2 regions of the Blautia sp. CAG:237 genome follow, and region 1 is predicted to be linked to the other one. Evidence: riboswitches for the same ligand, from Rfam matches in the RefSeq annotation. Region 1 holds a riboswitch; the other holds the start of a gene.
The links. Region 1 has a riboswitch for cobalamin ahead of QZL69_RS09250 (hypothetical protein). Riboswitches for the same ligand answer to the same signal wherever they lie in the genome.
Positions count from the first base shown of each region.

Region 2: linked by a shared signal. The riboswitch ahead of nikB (nickel ABC transporter permease) and the one ahead of QZL69_RS09250 (hypothetical protein) in region 1 are both predicted to bind cobalamin.

Region 1 is NZ_FR886745.1:25,248-29,464, forward strand. Features, by position in the region: gene QZL69_RS09245 (Ig-like domain-containing protein) at 1-1,661, opposite strand, end outside; cobalamin riboswitch at 1,891-2,076, shown strand; gene QZL69_RS09250 (hypothetical protein) at 2,261-4,217, shown strand, end outside.
Region 2 is NZ_FR886773.1:5,768-9,984, forward strand. Features, by position in the region: gene QZL69_RS13510 (transporter substrate-binding domain-containing protein) at 1-49, shown strand, start outside; gene QZL69_RS13515 (amino acid ABC transporter permease) at 65-856, shown strand; gene QZL69_RS13520 (amino acid ABC transporter ATP-binding protein) at 853-1,593, shown strand; cobalamin riboswitch at 2,143-2,350, shown strand; gene nikB (nickel ABC transporter permease) at 2,554-3,492, shown strand; gene nikC (nickel transporter permease) at 3,494-4,217, shown strand, end outside.

The sequences.
Region 1 (4,217 bases):
CCTTTGTACAGATAATGATAACCTGTTCCGTGAAGGGTAAGGATGAGATTGCCGTCTCTGAGAATAGCTTTTTCAACGTTAAACATTAATGTTTCGTTTGTAACAGTGAGAAGTCCTCTTTCAACCAGAGCGTTGACCGCATCGGTGATAGCGGTGGCCAGTTTGTCAACGTCATCCTGTGTTGCAGCTTTGTATGTACCGCTAAGTGCTTTCACGGCAGAAGTAACAGCATTGGCTGTTTCGTCTGTATAGATGGAGAGGTCTTCAGGAACAGTTGCCAGAGCAGCATCTACAGAAGAATAATCCAGGGCAGCCTGTTTGTTCATGCCGGAAGCATCAACATCGTTCTTGTCAGTATCTGCCATGGAGGTGGTGTCAAAAGTGATGGTCTGGACATTGCTCCATTTTGAGCCTTTGTTGACGTTTGTGGTCTTACTGAAGCTTGCATAAACAGTATCACTGAGGCTTGCAACAGGAATGGTATAATAGTAGGAAGAATCCGCAACATACCAGTCAATCTTGTGCTGAGTAGCAGCAGCTATGTCGTCTGCCGTTGTACCATTTACGAGAGCCATGTAGTTTCTGTTCTCGCTTGCCTGATGCATTTTTACGAGATAAGTGCCGTCGTCCTGCTTGGTAACGATAGCATCATCCATGGCATACATGCCGGAAGCAACACCTTCACTGTTGGTAACAGAAACTTTGATGGAATGAGTCTTGGCTTCTTCTACAGCTTTTTTGACCAGAGCATTGACCGCATCGGTGATGGCCTGTGCCATCTTGTCAACATCAGCCTGCTGTGCCATAGTATAATCTCTTTTAACTGCTGCAACGGCAGCTCTTACAGCATCAGCTGTTTCATCAGTGTAGATGGAGAGGTCTTCCGGAACAGTGGCCAGAGCTGCATCTACAGATGTGTAATCAGCAGGACCGTTTGTAGCCGGAAGTTTGTTGATATCGGATGCAACTGCATCTCTTTCTTCGGTTTCTGCCATGGAACTGACATCAAAGGTGATTGTCTGAACATTTCCCCAGGCTTTGCCTGCATTTACATTTTTGGTATAGCTGAAACTTGCATAGAGGGGATCTGTCAGACTGGCAACAGGAATGGTATACCAGTAGCCGTCGTCTCCACCAGCAACATACCAGTCAACCTCATGATTGGTTGCTTTGTTTTTATCATCTGTGAGAGCCATGTAGTTTCTGTTTACGCTTGTCTGGTGCATTCTTACCAGATAAGTGCCATCGTCCTGTCTGGTGACAACAGCACTGTCCATAGCGTACATGCCGGAAGCAACCCCTGAACTGTTGATAACAGAAACTTTGATAGAATGAGTTCTGGCTTCTGAGACATCCTGTTCAGATGTCTCACCAGATGTAAATACATCTGCTTCATCCGTACTGAAGGTAGATGTATCTGCTGTAAATTCATCAGTTGTCAGGTCAGAATCCTCTGTCGTAATGTCGGCCGCTAAAACAGAATCCTCTGTGGAAGTGGAAACTTCTTCTGAATCAGAAATTTCTTCTTCGGGTACTACGTCAATTTCTTCGACTGCTGCAAAATCCAGATCCTCCGCAAGAACTGAGACTGAAGCTGCCGGAGTAACTGCCAGTGATGCACTGAGAAACAATGCTGTCAGAATTTTACTTCTTTGTTTCATTTTCATAATCTCCTTATTATTGAATAAAATTGAGGCATCATGAAGGATGCCCTGTGCAACTGGAATGTCCCGCGAATTACATTCTGTTATTAATCATATCACTTCTTGTTAAAAATAACAAATGCTAACAAGAAAAAAACACTGCTTTTTCTGTGCATATTGGCACATTTTTGGCAGTACAAATCAGGCTCAGACTATTGCACTAGGATGCATATATTGCTATAATAAAGCAGAATATAGGAACTCCAGTGCTGTCACTGACAGATAATAGGGAATCAGGTGCGAATCCTGAACGATCCGGTCACTGTAAGCGTAAGAGAGGATTGCAGAAGCCATTGCATGTGAAGTTGTGTGAGAAGGCGTGATCTTAGAATACTCTGCAAGTCAGGAAACCTGCTGGAGAATCAGTGAAAAGCTTCCGAAGAAAGCAGAATTTCACAGAAACGAAACATCCGGTTATGCAAAGAAGGATGTTTTATTTGTGCGACTGAAGTCTACTCATCTGGATCGGAGAGTAGGCTTTATATTTTTGCAGTGTAAGAGGAAAAATCCTATATGAGATACTTACAGAAATGCGTTTTATAAGAGGAGAGAGGCATATGCATTCGAAAAAATTTCTCGCTGCATTCCTTGCATTGAGTATAACAGCTGCACCACAGGCATCGGTCATGGCATCAGCAGAAAATGCATCGGCGCAGGAAAGCAGTGAAGACTCATCAGGAGAATCTGATGAAAATACAGCTCAGGAAACAGAAGAAACTGATGCGGGCGAAACAGAGCAGAACACAGACGATGTATCATCAGGAGAAGAATTCCTTCAGATAACAGACAAAAAAGCGTATGCAGAGGATGATTCCATTCTGATCGAGATTGTCTCTGCCAATACAACTTATAACAGAGTATATATCGGAAACAGAACAGACGAAGACCGCACACCGGTAATTGAGGGCTCTCTGGATGAAGCGGGCAGATATCATTATCTGTTTTATATCGACCCGAAGTACCTTGGTGAAAAAGCGGCTTATGTCCCGGGAAATACAGAGGATGACAGCTGGTATACAGAGGAAGAACTGTATTTTATGCTTCCGTCTGAAGTATCAGAAACACCTGTACAGGAAACAACGGATACAGCAGAACCTTCTGAAACAGTACCGACAGCAGAAGAAAATACTTCTGCAGATAATTCCGGCGAAGGAATGATTTCAAAGAGCTCAGACAGTTCAGACAGCGATTCTGATTCTCTCTGGCAGATCGGAGCACTGGAAGAGACTGGTGCAGAGCAGACTACAGCAGCCGAGGACTATCGTATTGAAAGTCTGGAAAAAGACAATACGACAGAAGACAGTATTGCTGAGACAGAAGCAGATGCCGTTTCCATGGCAGATGGTACGTATAAAGCAGATGATTTCTCATTCAGCGGCGGTACAGGAAAAACAAAGATCACCTGTGAAGGGATTACTGTAAAAGACGGTCAGACCTATGCAACGATCAAATTCAGCAGCAGCAGTTTTACGAAACTGGTTGTGGACGGCAAAGAATATCAGCCTGCAAGTAACGAAGGCGGTTCTTACTTTGAGATTCCGGTGACTTTAAATACAGATATGACGATCACCGGAACGACGATCGCCATGACAGAGCCGCATGATATTGAATACGTTATCCATATCACAAAGAGCGGTGCAGCCACACCGGATGCCACTCCGACAGTCACACCACAGCCGACAGCCACACCGAAGCCGACTTCTGCACCATCCAGTGATATTCCGAAGGATGGAACCTATACAGGCACGGTGACACATGTATCTGGTACGGCTACGATGTTCAAGATCAATGCATGTGAGATTACGGTCAAGAATGGTAAGGTTACTGCAAAAATCACATTGAGTGGAACAGGATACGACAGGCTGTTTCTTGGAACCAAAGAAGAGGCTTTGAAGGCGGCAGACAGCAAGCTGATTTCCTACAAAGTTGATGCAGAGGGTAAATATACCTATGAATTTGCATTGGAAGGTCTGAACAAAGATACGAAACTGGCTGCGCGCTCTCATCGTTACTATGAGGCTGGTGATAAGGATAAAATGTGGTATGACCATACGCTGAAATTCAACGTAGATACCAGCAATTCCGGAACTGGCGGAGATGGTTCCAAAGATGATAATTCGAACGGAAATAATTCAGGGAATAACTCTAATGGAAATAACAGTTCCAATGGAAGTAACTCCAATGGAAGCAGTTCCAGCGGCAGCAACAGTTCCAATGGAGGCAGCACCGGTGGAAGTGGTTCTAATGGAAGCAGTTCTGGCGGCGGTTCAACTGGTTCCGGCGGAAGCAGTGGATCCGGTGGAAGCAGCTCGAGTACAAATAACTACAAATCAAATACAGATGGCAAGACAAGCCAGGTAGATTCTTCTGCCGGTGGCTTAAAGGATGGGGAATATGGCTCTGATCAGTTCTCTTTCTCCTGGTCAGGTGGAACAGGTACGCATGGCCTTAATATTACCTGCGACAAGATCAGCGTCGAAGATGGACAGGCATGGGCGTATGTGACATTCAACA
Region 2 (4,217 bases), on a different contig from region 1:
TATGATGGACGAAGCAATCTCAGTTCAGCCACTGTCCAGCGAGTCATAAAGGAGGAGAAAAATGCTGCCTGAAAGTTTTGGAGGAAGAATCATATATCTTCTTCAGCAATATGGTCCCTCTTTCGCGAAGGGAGCCGGAGTCAGCATGTGGCTGGCACTGGTCGGAACACTTTTTGGATGCATCATCGGTTTTCTCGTAGGTATCGTGCAGACGATCCCGGTAGACAAAAACGATTCCACAGCCAAGAAGGTACTGATCAAAATCGTGAAATTTATCCTTGCCTGCTATGTGGAGTTCTTCCGTGGAACTCCTATGATGGCACAGGCAATGTTTATCTACTTCGGTAGTGCATACCTGTTCAATATCAATATGTCCATGTGGTTTGCCGCGATCTTCATCGTATCCATCAACACAGGTGCATACATGGCAGAGACTGTCCGCGGCGGTATCCTTTCCATTGACCCGGGTCAGACAGAAGGAGCCAAGGCGATCGGCATGACACATGTACAGACCATGATCAATGTTATTTTGCCACAGGCACTGCGTAACATCATGCCGCAGATCGGCAACAACCTGATCATCAACATCAAAGATACCTGTGTACTTTCCATCATCGGTACGGTAGAACTTTTTTACACGACCAAAGGTGTGGCAGGTGCACTGTATACATACTTTGAGTCCTTCACAATTGCCATGGTTATTTACTTTATCATGACCTTTACCTGTTCCAGGATCCTTCGCGTGATCGAGCGTAAGATGGACGGACCGGACAACTACGACCTGGCAACCGCAGATACCCTGACACATACAAGTGGTATGTATTCTTATAAGGAAAGGAAGGACAACAGAGAATGAGTGAAACGATCCTGGAAGTGCAGCACCTGGGAAAATCCTTCGGAACACATGAGATCCTGAGAGACATTGATTTCTCTGTAAAACCGAAAGATGTTACCTGCATCATCGGACCTTCCGGTTCAGGTAAATCCACACTGCTGCGCTGTATGAACCTTCTGGAGACACCTTCATCCGGCGAGATCCGCTACCACGGAACAAACATCATGGACAAACACGTGAACGTTCCGGAGTACCGCTCCAAAGTCGGCATGGTGTTCCAGAACTTTAACCTTTTTAACAATATGACAGTTCTCAAAAACTGCACAGTCGGACAGGAAAAAGTCCTCAAAAAAAGCAAAGAAGAGGCACACAAAAACGCAATGATGTATCTCGAAAAAGTCGGCATGGCCCCATACATCAATGCAAAGCCGAAACAGCTTTCCGGTGGACAGAAGCAGAGGGTAGCGATTGCAAGAGCCCTTGCGATGGAACCCGAGATCCTGCTCTTTGACGAGCCGACATCCGCCCTCGACCCGCAGATGGTCGGAGAGGTTCTGGAAGTCATGAGAACCCTTGCCAAAGATGGTCTGACGATGATCATCGTCACACATGAGATGGCCTTCGCCAGAGATGTGGCGAAGCATGTGATCTTCATGGGCGATGGAGTTATCGTGGAAGAGGGAACTTCCCAGCAGATCTTTGAAGATCCACAGAAAGAACAGACGAAGGAATTTCTGAGCCGTTTCAGAAATTCCTGATGGGAACTGCCCAGCGGGGCGGCTGTTTGGCAAATAAGAAAACCCTGAGGGGGACGATCTCATAGTTGCGAAGGCCGATTGTCCCCCTCAGACTCCCCCTTTTTGGCCACGCCTGGTGCATCAAGACGGAACGGGTTGACGTCAACTGTTTAAGGCTGTTTCGCTGACGCGAAAAGCGCGGGAACTTGAGCTTGCGAGAACTGGGGTTCCCGCGAGCACGTCGAAGGCGTGATGTTGACGGGCCCGTAGTATGTGATACTGCGGAAGCAGGTAGAACAATAGAATACGTAGGATTGATTAGTTTCAGGTGCAAATCTGAACTATACAGAAAAACCAACAACATAAGTAAGCGCAGACTCATGGGGCAACCGTGCAAGTCTGCGCTTATTTATACGAAAATCTTCTTACATGCCAATGTAAATCGCGGGCACATGGGAAGTCCCCATGAAACATTGTTTTAATAAAAATACAATATCCAGCAAAAAAAAACTAGACAACACACAAAATATAATATATGCTTGAAAAGCAAATCAAATAACATTTGTTGGTTTTGAACCAGCCTCTATAAGTTCCAGTAAAATATTTTTTATTTTACATACACGGATTAAAAGGGAAACCGGTCGAATTCCGGTACGATCCCGTCACTGTGATAGGGAGTTGCGAAACATAATCCACTGGAGTGGCAGTCGCCAGTCTGGGAAGGAGTTTTGGAGCAAAGATCTTAAGTCAGGAGACCTGCTTATGGATGATCAGATATGATTCTTACGGTAGATAGGAAACATTGTTTTTTTGTGTGCAAACGTCCGTATTATGTTGTTTACGGATGTTTTTTTCTGCGCTTTTATTCAAAGGTGTATTTCCCCTGCCATTTTTAAAATTGAATCTGATCCAGTTAAAGTCGCTGATACTGTGAACGAAGTAAACAGTAACAAAACCTCTACAATGTAGGAAGGAGAAACAATGTCAAAAAAACAATTTGGAAAAAGGCTTCTGCAGATCCTGATCGTTCTGATCGGTGTAAGTTTCTTTACATTTGGACTTACTTACCTTTCACCAGGTGACCCGGCGGAGATCATGCTGACAGAGTGTGGTAACCTGCCGACACCGGAACTTCTCGAACAGACGAGACATGAACTGGGCCTTGACCAGCCGTTTCTGGTGCAGTACGGTTCCTGGGTAAAAGGAGTACTTACCGGAGACATGGGAACTTCATATGCATTTAAAGTTCCTGTAACTGAGAAACTGATGAAATGTTTTTGGCCGACCCTTCAGATGTCGCTCTTCGCGCTTCTTCTGATGATCCTGTTCTCCATACCATGCGGAATCCTCTCCGCGGTATATCAGAACAAGTGGCCGGATTATCTGATCCGCGGAATCACGTTTTTCGGGGTATCTATCCCGAGCTTCTGGATCGGCCTGATTCTTCTGAGCATCTTTGGAGTGCAGCTTCGCTGGATCAACGTAGCAGGAGGTACGACTGATTTCAAGGCAATGATCCTGCCGTCTGTGACACTGGCGCTTTCCATGTCTGCAAAATATACCAGACAGGTACGAAACGCAGTGCTGGAAGAACTCAGACAGGATTATGTCATTGGAGCCAGAATGAGAGGGATCAAAGAAAGCGTGATCCTCTGGAGACATGTACTTCCAAACGCAATGCTTCCTATTGTAACACTTCTTGGTCTTTCCCTCGGCTCTCTGCTCGGAGGAACAGCAGTTGTTGAGATCATTTACAACTGGCCTGGAATGGGAAGCATGGCGATCAAGGCGATCGCCTGTCGTGACTACCCGATGGTACAGGCATACGTACTTATGATCGCGATCATGTACATGGTCATCAATATCATCGTTGACCTGTCCTATACTTATCTGGACCCAAGAATAAAGGAGGTTAAGTAAATTGAAGAAACAGAATTTTTTCCTGGCTCACAAACAGTTTACCTTATTCTTTATTCTGGCTCTCGCTGTTGTAGGCGTGGCAGTTTTTGCCCCGTGGATCGCACCGAAGGATCCTCTGGAAGCAGTGATGATCGATTCACTCAAAGCCCCGTGTGCGGAATACCCTCTTGGCGCTGATAAACTCGGACGTGATCTTCTTTCCCGTGTGATCTATGGTACCAGAACTTCACTGGTGTCTACCCTGATCCTTGTGGCAACGATTTTTGTTGTAGGTACTTTCCTTGGAATCATTGCCGGATATTTTGGCGGCTGGATCGATCAGGTGATCATGCGAATCGCAGATATGATGATCTCTTTCCCGGGAATGATCCTGGCTATCGCAATTGCAGGTATGCTCGGACCAAGCCTTCGTAACGGAGTTATCGCGATCACAGCGGTAAGCTGGACAAAATACGCACGTCTGGCAAGAAGTATGGTTTTGAAAGTAAAACGTAATCTGTATGTGGAAGCCGCGATCGTAAACGGCACAAGCACATTCAAAATCTTATGGAAACATATTCTCCCGAACATGCTGACGATCATGACTGTAACAGCAGCGGCAGATATGGGAACCATGATGCTTGAACTTGCATCTCTTTCTTTCCTGGGATTCGGAGCCGTGGCACCGACACCGGAATGGGGACTGATGCTGAATGAAGGAAGAACTTATATGGCAAAAGCACCGT